Regions from separate parts of the Alteromonas sp. MTD1 genome, predicted to be linked through region 1. Evidence: predicted binding sites of a transcription regulator. Region 1 holds the regulator's gene; each other region holds the start of a gene.

The links. The regulator FliA, encoded in region 1, starts transcription of late flagellar genes. The targets are predictions, from matches to a motif close to CTAAAGNTNNNNNNNNNNNNGCCGATA.
Region 2: ACGHAV_RS11840 (DUF3530 family protein) is a predicted target of FliA. The motif match lies at 2,670-2,696, and genes of this name have one in related genera.
Region 3: pomA (flagellar motor protein PomA) is a predicted target of FliA. The motif match lies at 2,479-2,505, and genes of this name have one in related genera.

The regions. Positions count from the first base shown of each region.
Region 1 covers NZ_BTGG01000005.1:259,215-263,456, forward strand. Annotated here, with positions in the region: gene flhA (flagellar biosynthesis protein FlhA) at 1-21, shown strand, start outside; gene flhF (flagellar biosynthesis protein FlhF) at 51-1,460, shown strand; gene ACGHAV_RS08760 (MinD/ParA family protein) at 1,466-2,332, shown strand; gene ACGHAV_RS08765 (RNA polymerase sigma factor FliA) at 2,329-3,060, shown strand; gene cheY (chemotaxis response regulator CheY) at 3,097-3,480, shown strand; gene ACGHAV_RS08775 (protein phosphatase CheZ) at 3,515-4,242, shown strand, end outside.
Region 2 covers NZ_BTGG01000008.1:45,449-49,690, reverse strand. Annotated here, with positions in the region: gene rapA (RNA polymerase-associated protein RapA) at 1-1,887, shown strand, start outside; gene rluA (bifunctional tRNA pseudouridine(32) synthase/23S rRNA pseudouridine(746) synthase RluA) at 1,887-2,588, shown strand; gene ACGHAV_RS11840 (DUF3530 family protein) at 2,741-3,679, shown strand; gene ACGHAV_RS11835 (hypothetical protein) at 3,822-4,145, shown strand.
Region 3 covers NZ_BTGG01000007.1:19,568-23,809, forward strand. Annotated here, with positions in the region: gene ACGHAV_RS10410 (class I SAM-dependent methyltransferase) at 1-613, shown strand, start outside; gene ACGHAV_RS10415 (flagellar motor protein MotB) at 738-1,667, opposite strand; gene pomA (flagellar motor protein PomA) at 1,667-2,428, opposite strand; gene xseB (exodeoxyribonuclease VII small subunit) at 2,802-3,044, shown strand; gene ACGHAV_RS10430 (farnesyl diphosphate synthase) at 3,074-3,964, shown strand; gene dxs (1-deoxy-D-xylulose-5-phosphate synthase) at 3,997-4,242, shown strand, end outside.

The sequences.
Region 1 (4,242 bases):
GTCAGTTCGGTCGGTCAATAATCTGACACTGGGTGATTGGAGAGGTTGCAATGAAAATTAGACGTTTCTTCGGCAAAGATATGCGTGAGGCGTTAAGCCAAGTAAAAGCTGAGCTAGGCAGCGACGCTGTGATTATGTCTAATCGCAAAGTGGCGGACGGTATTGAGTTAGTTGCGGCTTACGATAAAGAGCCTGAAGCAAAGCTTTCGGTGCCCAAGAAGCAGACGTCAGTACCTGGTAAAAAGCCAGTGCCAAGTTTAAGTGAGATTATCGGTGACGATGGCCCAGATAGTTTGAAAGCACTTCTTGAAAAGCAGCATGGTGGCCAGCCAAACTCTTCAACGCAAAGCTCTTTATCACAAAAGAATGCCGCTAACGCACAGCATGCTAACGACATCGCGTCTCACCTTAACTTCTCAGATGAGTTTATTGACGAAGTAGAGTCGCAACACTCTCAGCAAGCACAGCAGCAAGTGCAACAGCACTTTGAAGCTTTTCCAACCCATCAAGCATCTGGCATGGGCGAAATGCCAGCAAGCCAGTCAGCTGAGCTAGCGCAAATCAAAGAAGAGTTGGCGTCACTTCGCGATGTATTGCAATATCAGGTCGCCGATTTGATGGAAGCAAAGAATAAGCGTCAAAAACCAGTTCACCAATATCTTATTACCCGTCTTACTGATATGGGCTTAAGCGCATCACTTGCAGCACAATTAATCAGCTACACACCGGCGCATTACAACGAACGCGATGCATGGGTATATCTTCTTAACCTATTGGCTAATCGCATAAATGTGACCGGCAACGATATACTTACAGCACAAGGTGCGGTGGCTCTTGTTGGCCCAACAGGTACTGGAAAGACAACCACAGTGGCAAAGCTGGCTGCGCGTTATGCTCAAAAATACGGTGCTGATTCGGTTGCTATGATAACCATCGACACCTACAGAATTGCTGCGTTCGAACAGCTTGCTACCTATGGGAAAATCATTGGGTGTACAGTTAGAAAAGCACAGTCTAGTGAAGAACTTGCAGATTTATTATTCCAACTTCGCCATAAACGTCTAGTATTGATTGATACGGCAGGATTTAGTCAGCGCGATAGTCGATTAATTAAGCAAATTAAACAATTTGACAACGGCCAAATGCCCCAGGTAAAAAAATATTTGGTAGCACAGGCCAATACGCAATATCCTGCACTTCAGAGAATAATTGCTGCTTATGATGACATTGAACTAAGTGGCTGTATTTTCACAAAGTTAGATGAGTGCTACTCTTTAGGAGAGGTGCTGAGTGCGGCGGTAGAGTACCAATTACCGGTTAGTTATGTCACCGATGGTCAGAAAGTACCTGAAGACATTAAGATTGCAGAAGCGAAATCTTTAGTTTCCGCTGCTGCAAAGCTTTATAAAAAGTACGGTTTGAATCATACTAGTGCTAACAACGCCATTAAAACAGCATAAGCAGTATGATTGACGACCAAGCGAGTAGCTTAAGAAAAATGAAGCAATCACGGTTAATCAAAGTTATTGCCGTCACCGGAGGTAAAGGTGGCGTCGGTAAAACAAATATCACGCTTAACACTGCCATTGCCATGGCAAAGCAGGGTAAGCGAGTGATGGTTCTCGATGCAGACTTAGGTCTTGCAAACGTAGATGTCATGTTGGGCTTAAGAGTTGAGAAAAACCTTTCTCATGTACTTTCTGGTGAATGCACGCTAGATGAAGTACTTGTCACAGGCCCTCATGGGATAAAAATTGCCCCTGCAACGTCGGGTACGCAGTCTATGGCAGAGCTTTCGCCAACACAGCATGCAGGGCTTATTCGCGCCTTCAGCGAACTGCGCTCGCAAATAGATGTGCTTATCGTTGATACCGCCGCGGGTATCTCAGACATGGTTTTAAGCTTTTCAAAAGCGTCGCAAGATATCATGGTAGTGGTGTGTGATGAACCTACATCGCTAACCGATGCCTACGCACTGATTAAAATACTAAATCGTGAGCACGGCGTGTTCCGCTTTAAAGTTGTTGCCAACATGGTGCGTGATATTCGCGAAGGTCAAGAGCTATTTAGCAAGTTAAGTAAGGTTACAGGGCGCTTTTTGGATGTTGCACTAGAATTAGTAGCAACGGTGCCGTTTGACGAAAATATTCGCAAGGCGGTAAGAAAGCAAACTGCTATTGTTGATGCGTACCCAAGTTCACCGGCAGCAGTGGCTGTTACGCAGCTTGCCAATAAAGCATTGTCGTGGCCAATTCCGGCGCAACCGGGTGGTCATTTAGAGTTCTTTATTGAACAATTAATTGCAGATAAAGCAGTAGGAAGTCAGCGTTGAATAGCAAGGCAGCCGCTTATCAACAACAAACCGATAAGTCGCAGTTAGTTGAAAGACATGCGCCTTTGGTTAAGCGTATTGCCCATCACTTGATGGCGCGTCTGCCTGCTAGTGTTCTTGTTGATGACTTAATTCAGTCTGGCATGATTGGGCTGCTAGAAGCCGCGAGAAATTTCGACGGCTCCAAAGGTGCTAGTTTTGAAACTTTTGCGGGTATTCGTATTCGCGGCGCAATGTTAGATGAAATTCGTAAAGGTGACTGGACGCCTCGCTCGGTGCATAGAAACGGCCGAGCTATTACCGAGGCAATATCGCAAGTAGAAAGCGAAACCGGTCGCGATGCACGAGATTCTGATATTGCTGCTAAGCTAAATGTAAGCTTGCAGGATTATCACCAAATGCTCAATGAAGTAAATGCTGGCAAGTTAGTGGGTATTGAAGATTTGGGCGTTTCTGAAGACGTCATTACTACCGAACAAAACAAAGGTAGCGATGCGCCGTTAGAAGATTTAATGCAGGGCGCCTTCCAGAAGGCTTTAGCGCATGCAATAACAACACTACCTGAACGAGAAGCGATTGTGCTCTCGTTGTACTATGATGAAGAATTGAATCTTCGAGAAATAGGTGAAGTGCTCGATGTTAGTGAATCGAGAGTGAGTCAAATTCACAGCCAGGCCATGTTAAAACTCAAATCACGAATGAAATCGTGGCAAGCTGACGAAGAATAGATATTAATAACAATTAACCCCTCACTGGAGGCTATTTTGGATAAAAGCATGAAGATTCTTGTGGTTGATGATTTTTCTACCATGAGACGTATCATCAAAAACCTACTTAAAGATTTGGGTTTCTCCAACATCCAGGAAGCGGATGACGGCAGTACTGCGTTACCTATGCTACAGCAGGGTGACTTTGATTTTGTCGTTACCGATTGGAATATGCCCGGTATGCAAGGTATTGACCTTTTGCGTGCTATTCGTGCCGACGACAAGCTTAAGCACCTTCCTGTATTGATGGTGACTGCGGAAGCGAAGAAAGAGCAAATCGTTGCTGCAGCACAAGCTGGCGTAAATGGCTACGTTGTTAAACCGTTTACGGCGGCTACACTTAAAGAAAAATTAGACAAAATCTTCGAACGTTTAGGTTGATCCAGACGCTCACCAGAGAAACGAGGTTTACTGGATGACAACGAATGTAAACGTTCCTATATCGCTAGAAGAAGCTAAACAGCTTGTTGTATATCTTGAAGAAGGTGACAACGAGTCTGCTAATGCGCTTCTTGAAGCAGCGTCAATGAAAGAAAATGTTGAACTGTTTGCTGAAGTAGGAAAGCTAACGCGTCAACTTCATGACGCACTAAATAATTTTCAAATTGACGACCGCATCAAGAATCTTGCCACTGACGATATTCCCGATGCGCAGTCCCGCCTTACGTACGTAATTGAAGAAACTGAAAAAGCTGCTAATACTACTATGGATGCTGTTGAAGCAAGTATGCCAATAGCCGAAGGTATTGCCGAAGGCATTGAGAAAGTTATGCCTGAGTGGAAAAAGCTTATGAACCGCCAAATAGAACTGGGCGAGTTTAAGGTGCTTTGCGCAGATTTGGATAAATTACTTGAAGACAGTGCGGATCAGGCAACTAAACTTACACAGCTACTTACCGAAGTGCTGATGGCGCAAGGATACCAAGATCTTACGGGGCAGGTAATTCGTCGTGTAATCGACTTGGTTAAAGAAGTGGAAGATAGCTTAGTGAACATGTTAACCATGTTCGGAGAGCGTGATGGTGCAGAACAAATTAAATCTTCTAGCGTTAAGGCCGATAAAGTTGATGGTGTAGAGGCAGAGGGCCCAATCATCGATGCCGACCAACGTGATGACGTTGTTTCTGGCCAAGATGATGTTGA
Region 2 (4,242 bases), on a different contig from region 1:
TTGCTAACGGCAACGCCAGACCAGCTAGGTCACGAGAGTCACTTCGCACGCTTGCGACTGTTAGATCCTGCACGTTTCCACAGCTACGATGCGTTTTTAAACGAAGAATCGAAATACAGCCAGCTTGCTGATGCCGTAGCACCGTTACTTTCAGATGCCGAACCAAACGACAAACAGCGCACTAAACTGGCTGAATTTGCGCCTGATGTAATGGAACACGCTGGCGATTTAACGCAACCTGATGCCCGCCACGCACTGTTACATCAGCTTATTGACTGTCACGGTACAGGTCGCATGTTGTTCAGGAACCGCCGCGCCAATATTGAAGGTTTTCCAGAACGTAAACTCAGTGCATATGAATTGGCGCTACCCGACGTTTACGCCGATGCAATTACAGGCGGCGATCTAACCTATTCGCTTTACCCAGAGCGCATGGTAAGCGTTGTTAACAGCTGGACTAAGCACGACCCTCGAGTAGCTTGGTTACTTGATTTTATGCAGGACGTTAAGCCACAGAAAATCTTGCTAATTTGCGCAAGTGCACGAACTGCGCAAGAGCTAGGTGAAGTTATTCGCACACAAACCGGTATTCGCCATAGCGTGTTCCATGAAGGAATGAGCATTGTTGAGCGAGACAAAGCTGCTCATTATTTTGCTGATGAAGAAGAAGGTGCACAAATACTGCTGTGCAGTGAAATAGGCAGTGAGGGGCGTAACTTCCAATTCGCTCACCACTTAGTGTTGTTCGACTTACCAATTACGCCTGATTTACTTGAACAACGTATCGGCCGCTTAGACCGTATTGGTCAAACGCAAACCGTTCAAATTCACGTGCCTTATTTAGCAAAAACAGCACAACACGTATTACTTGAATGGTATCACGAAGGCCTAAATGCCTTTGAGAAAACCTGCCCTACGGGTTCGGGGGTTTTCGACGATGTTAAGCCTCTTTTGATTGGCGCTTGTCTACACCCGGACGATATGGGTGCGCGGGACGAGCTAGTAAACATGAGCGTTACGTTAAACAGCCAGCTTATTGCGCAACTAGAAGCAGGTCGGGACCGTTTACTAGAACTAAACGCATCGGGTGAAGGACGCGTAGAACAGCTACTAGAAGACATTATTACGCTTGATAGCGAACAAGACTTGTCGCGATTTATGGGTCGCGTTTTCGATGCTATTGGCGTGCAGCAAGATGAAAAGGGCAACGACTGCTTTATTCTTATGCCTACCGAATCAATGGTAAGCCAGCTACCTGGCTTAGACCCAGAAGGCATGACGGTTACCTATAAACGTCGTGTGGCAACCACACTTGAGAACGTTCAGTTTTTAAGCTGGGACCACCCGCTAGTTCACACTGCTATTGATGTTGTACTTACCGACGTACACGGCAAAAGCAGCATTGGCTTTATTGCAGAACCATCATTACCTAAAGGCGCTTATTGGCTAGAGGCTTTGTTTGTGCTTCATGCACAAGCACCCAAGGCACTTCAGCTTGGTCGCTTTTTACCGCAAACACCCATTCGCGTGTGTTTAGACGCACAAGGTAATGCCAGCGAATTAAGTTTTGATGTTAAGCGTAAGGTAGGACGTAAAATCTCTTCTCAGCTTTTGAAGGCGCTTCAACAGCCACTTGAGCTGGCTATTGAGAAAACCAGAAAGCTGGCACACCAGCAAGCTAATCAAAAGCAACACGACGCGTTAACAACAATGCGCAGTACACTAAACGAAGAAATTCAGCGTTTACGCGACCTACAAAAACGCAACCCTGCGGTACGCGATTCTGAAATTGAATATATAGAAACGCAGATGAACGCGCTAGACACGGTTATTCAAAGCGCTGACGTGCAGCTAGATGCACTGCGCATTGTGGTGAATAACCCGTAATGCCAAACCCTGATTTTGTTTACAACCCGCCTATGTCGCCTTATCTTGATTTTGTTTATCAAGATAACGACATTGTTGTTGCACAAAAGCCCAGCGGTTTACTCAGCGTACCGGGCAAAGCGGCAGAGCATAAAGATGCGCTGATCACCCGAGTGAACGTTGTTTACCCTACGGCCACTGTTGTGCATCGTCTTGATATGGCTACGTCAGGGTTAATGGTGCTGGCGCTTAACAAAGACAGCCATCGCAACATATCAAAACAGTTTGAGTTGCGGCAGACAAAAAAGCGTTATTTTGCTCGCGTGTATGGTCATATTGCCGATGATCAAGGGGAGATAAACCTTCCTCTTATTTGTGATTGGCCAAATCGTCCAAAACAAATGGTAGACTTTGAGCGAGGCAAGCGTGCAATTACTCAGTTTCAGGTGGTGTCTCGCGAGGTGGATTCGAAGCAGCGTCCATTTACGCTAGTTGCACTTCACCCTATAACTGGGCGCTCACATCAGCTTCGGGTTCATATGCTTGAGCTTGGCCACCCCATACTTGGCGACCGCCTTTACGCCCATTCAGATGCACTTGATATGGCACCACGCCTTCAGCTTCACGCCGAAAGCTTAAGTTTAAAACACCCGCAAACCGACGATTGGCAGCACTTTCGAAGCGCTATTCCATTTAGTGAGTTCAGCCCTGAGCCTTTGTAAATTAGTCGCGCGGGCCTTTGTAGACAAAGGCTCAATACCAATCTTGCTTGCCAAATAGTATTTAACTGTGGATGAAAACCATTTCAGTTTTTGCCAAAAGCGCCGATACTTTAAGTAGGTCTTAATTTTAATATCAAAGAAGGTGTTTATTCATGTTCAAGCAATACATTGTTTTGCTTTTAACATTAAGCACCCTGCTATTTTCAGCTTCAGTTCACAGTAATTTCTTTGATGACGTAAGCCAAGCCTACATTCCAACTGATGTCAATGAAATTATAGTAGGCGATGGCACCGCGCCTATTATAGAAATTGAAGCACATACGCCTTTGCCTCTTGGTGTAGCTGTAATCTTAACAAGTTCATATCCTTCCAGTCTTACGCTTGCACAAGGGCAGTCGCTCGGTAGCGCATTGGCAGAAAAAGGCTGGAATGTATTGATAAGCCCGTTGAGTTTGCCAATTGAAAAAATGGCTATTACCTCAATTGGCACCAATAGCTCATCTAGCAACACAAACAGCAACGACACTGCAGCAGCCAGCATAGACAAAAACAGAATGGCTAGTGATGATATGAATGAGAGTAATATGGCTACGGAAGGTCTGCATCCAAGAAGCAGTTTACTTTTTAATAACCTCGATTTTCAACAAGCAACAACCAACCTCGCTATTCACTTAAATGCATTAAATAACCACCTACAGTCACGACCAGGTTATCGACTGTACATTGCACAAGGTATGTCGGCGGCCAGTTATCTTTCAGCAATACAAATACAACCTGATCTTCAGCCAGATAGCTTCATTGCTGTTTCACCTTTCTGGCCTGAAACATTAATAAACTCTCGTATAATCAAAAACATAGCTAAAAGCAGCTACCCCATTCTTGATATTTCTATTGAAGGTTTAAGCGAGTGGGAGCTTAACACTGCTCCAGAGAGAAAGAAGCGCTCAAAAAACGAACTAAAACTACATTATAGACAGGTTAAAATTCCAAGAAATTTATTAACCTTTAGTATAAATAAAAATCAAAAAAACCCACATATTCAATCAGTTGCAAATAGCACTATCGGCTGGACTCGCTATTTGGGCTGGTAAAATCTGCCCTTCCGTTTTACGCTAAATTTAATACAAAAACAGGCACCTACAGGGAACCATGCGAAAAGCAGCAAGGAGCTGTAAGCAGGAGAGCAGCAATGAACTATACTTCTAATAGATCGCAATACTGGTTGGGTGTCTCGTGAACGTTCAAGAGTTTGTAAATACCAAAGCGAAGCAACTGTGTTTTTATTTGGAAGCATTTTGGCAAGGCGAACTTCCTATTGAAGAGTTAGAACTTTTCTTTTGGGACACAATGGAAGAGTGGGGCCAAATTAGTTTCACGTTAACGCAGCCATACACACAACAAGAGCGCGTATTCTGGCATCTTCTCCACCAAGTACATTATTGGAATGAAGAGAAGCTGATGCAGGATAAATATCTACTCGATGAATTAAAAAACTGCGTAAAATATCTTGAAGGCACTGGTCATTGCCCGTTGGACTGTGTTGGCGTTAGACCTTAGTAAAACGCCTTTTGACAGCGCTTCTCTAATCAAAATAGTGTTCATCGCAAATCAACTTTCTACATCACCTATTGCAGATTAACCATTGCCAAATTAG
Region 3 (4,242 bases), on a different contig from region 1:
TAAAGTTACCACTACCACCATTTCAGAAGAGCAACATGCTTGGGCTGCAGAGTGGATTGCAAAAGAGAATCTACAGCACAAAGTAACGCTTCTTAAGAAAGACTACCGTCTACTTGAAGGAAAATACGACAAACTCGTATCCATTGAGATGATTGAAGCGGTAGGTAAGCAGTTCCTGGGTAATTTCTTTGAAAAGTGTGCGTCTTTGTTAAAAGACGATGGCTTGATGTTACTGCAATCTATCACTATTGACGACCGCCGTTATGACAGTTACTCAAACAGTGTTGATTTTATTCAAAAATATATCTTTCCAGGCGGCTTTCTTCCTTCGCAATACCAGTTAAATGCGCATTTAAAAAAGCATACCAATATGATGATCCGCGATCTTCATGATATTGGCATTGATTACGCAAAAACCCTAAATCATTGGTACGAAGCTTTTATCTCGGCCAAAGACGAATTAATGAAGGATGGTTACGATGAACGCTTTATGCGTATGTGGACATACTATCTAAAATACTGCGAAGGCGGTTTTCTAGAGCGTACCATCAGCACGGTTCAGCTTGTAATTTCAAAGCCTCACTATCGCGATGATTTAGCACGTATTGCGTAGGTGATGTGCGTACTAAAATAGTTAATGTGTTTCATTTGAGTAGACAATAAAAAGGCGCCTTTAGAGCGCCTTTTTTAATTCTGTGTAGATACTTGGCTACCAACTTCTTTATTTGAGTACTTAGCTATTGATCTACCACCGATATTGGCTGAGACAGCATTGGCTTACCTTGATTAATGTTTATCTCTACGCGCCTATTTTTAGCGCGATCAGCAGATGACGTAGCATTCTCAACAATCGGGTTAGTATCGGCTTTACCAACAACCGACATACGGCTTTCATCAAAGCCTGGTGCGGTACGCATTGCCTCTGCTACTGCTACAGCACGCTGCGAAGATAAATCCCAGTTTGAGCGATACAATTCATTGGCAATATGTTGTCCGTCGCTGTGACCTGAAATTTCTATCTCACCAGGCACTTCCGCTAGTATGCCGCCTATTTTTCTTAACACGGGCTGAAATTGCGGTTGTAGAAATGCAGAGCCCGCAGAAAATGAACCATTTTCTCTTATTCGAATTGTGAGCTGTTGTCCTAACGACTCCATTTCAATTGAGCCATCTAATATTTCTTTTTGAAGCTGCTGGGCGACTTTCTTCATTAACTCAGCAGTTTCAGACTCTTCGCTACTTTGCGGTGCTGACGAAGATGACTCACTTGCTGTTTGCTGCGCTTGACCACCGCGCTGCTCACCACGTTGTTTTTGACGTCCACCGGCAGAATCTTCATCGCCTGCTTGAAATTCAAGCATCTGCTGTGTCATATCAATAGTTTGTTGTTGAATAGATTCAATGGGCGTGGGGTCGGGTCTGCCCGGACGAAACTCCATGGCAATAACGCTTGTGCCTTTTGGAATGTCTTTTACTTCAATTTTATTTTGCACACCAAATGCGAACTTCATGGACCCTGCTATTTGCTTAAACTTGAGCACGTCCATTTCGGAGAATGACAATAAAAGTACGAAGAAGCACATAAGCAGAGACATAAGGTCTGCAAAGGTTCCCATCCAAGCGGGAAGCCCCTCGGGTGGGCATTTTGGGCATTCTTCTTCTGCCATTATTCTTCCTCTGCAGCGCCGCGCTTACTGGCCGCTAGGTAGTTCTTTAACACACCTTCAATGACACGCGGGTTTTGCCCATCAGCAATACCCACTATTCCGTCTAGTACCAAGCTTTGATTTAGCTTTTCTTCACCAGCACGCACTGCCAGTTTAAACGCAATTGGAAGACAAACCACGTTGGCAAAGAATGCACCGTAAAGCGTTGTAAGTAGTGCAACAGCCATTGCAGGCCCGATAGCCTTTGGGTCATCCATGTTTGACAGCATGGCAACCAAACCAATCAGCGTACCAATCATTCCCATAGCAGGAGCAACGTCGCCCATACCTTTGAAAATTGATGCACCAAAGTCGTGTCTCTCGGTCGTCATGGAAATATCTTTCGATAAGGTTTCACGCACGACTTCTATATCGTGCCCGTCAACCAACATGTCCACGCCTTTTTGCATGAATTCATTTGAAATTTCAGCTTCTTCTAACGCCAAGAATCCGCCTTTACGAGCAGCATCCGCCATTTCAACGATTTTCTCGATAAGTTCTTCAGGCGACTCTATTTTGAACATAAAGGCCTTACCTGCAACCTTACCTGCTCCGAAAAACTGGCCTAATGTAAACTGAGATAAGACAACAAATAGAGTTCCACCAAATACAATTAGTATTGATTGCACGTCGATAAACATGCTTAAGCTGCCGCCTAATATCATGGCCATTACAATGAACCCGATGGCGCCCAACATACCAATGACGGTTGCTAAATCCACTCACTCTTCCCCATTTATGCTCAGACAATGCCGCTGTTATTCAAATAGTCTATCGGCATCATATTAAAATACTAAAACAACATTATTGAAAAATATCACATTTATTGGATATTTTTGAAAAAGGCCGTCATGACGCTTTGTGTCGTTTTAATACAGTTTAAACGCAAAATCTTACAATACATCGAATATAGCACATTTACTTTTTTAGCAACTAAAATGCAGCTTTGTGTTTAAAATGCGTTGTAAATGGTATGAATTTTAGCCTTACCCTTTGTGCATATTGGGAATATACAGACAAACCATTTGACCCCTACGCAACCCTCGGTTAATGTGCGCCATACATGTATTTTGGCCAAGATATTGAGTATTTTTTATGACGAAGGAAACTGAAAGTCCGTCTTTTGAAGAAACGTTGTCAGAGCTTGAGACCATCGTTAATGAAATGGAGAATGGTGACTTGCCCTTAAACAAAGCGCTAGAGAAGTTTGAACGCGGCATCGCGCTTTCCCGTCAAGGCCAACAATCTCTTGAGCATGCCGAGCAGAAAGTGAAAATATTGCTTAGCAACCAAGGTGAAGAAACACTTCAAACGCTTCCAGAAAGTGAACAGCCCTAAATCGGTAACTCACTTCCAACAGGTACCTTATGAATTTTTCTGATTTGCATCAGCAAGTAAAAGCACAAACTGATGCATCTTTGCTTACGTTAATCGACGATTTACCTCACTATGCACCGCGATTAAAAGATGCCATGCGTCACGCGCTCTTAGCGGGCGGCAAACGCATGCGCCCCCTTCTGGTGCAGGTAGTCGGTAACACGCTAGATATTCCCAAAAAAGACCAAATGGCTATCAGTATGGCCATTGAATGTATCCATGCTTACTCGCTGGTGCATGATGATTTGCCTGCAATGGATGATGATGATTTACGTCGCGGCAAACCCACATGTCACATTGCATTTGATGAAGCTACCGCTATTTTAGCTGGTGATGCACTACAATCTTTAGCCTTTAGCGTACTCGCCGACGCACCTTTAAGTGATTACGCACAATCACAACGCGTGAAGCTACTTTCCATTCTTGCGAAAAGTGCGGGTTATGCAGGTATGTGCGGTGGTCAAGCCATCGATCTTGCCAGTACAGGTAAAACCATATCGCTTGAAGCGTTAAAAACTTTGCACACATTAAAAACAGGTGCCCTTTTAAAAGCGTGTGTGGAAATGGTTGCAACGGTATGCGAGTCGCTAACTGATGCAACACGCACTGATTTAATGGCATTCGCTACCGATATTGGGCTGGCTTTTCAGGTTCAAGACGACATTCTTGATGTTGAAGGCAGCAGTGAGCAACTAGGAAAGCCCGCAGGGTCAGATGAAGCATTGGGTAAGAACACCTTCCCTGCCAAGCTTGGACTTGAAGGTGCAAAGAAAGAATTAGACAAGCTTCATAATAATGCACTTCAAGCCTTGGCACGTTTACCCTACAATACAGAAAGTTTAATTGCGTTTAGCGAGCTACTGGTAAAACGAGACCACTAGCCACGCGCCATGTTGAAAAAGATAACAAATTAATGAGTTTAGACCTCCAACATTATCCTACGCTTGCGCTTGCGCAAACACCTGACAAACTGAGGCAGCTGCCACAGGACAAGTTACGCCTGCTTGCCGACGAGTTGCGTGAGTACTTACTTAACTGTGTAAGCTCCACCAGCGGGCACTTTGCGTCTGGCTTAGGCACTGTTGAACTTACCGTTGCACTTCATTATGTGTACAACACGCCATTCGACCGTTTATTGTGGGACGTGGGCCATCAAGCT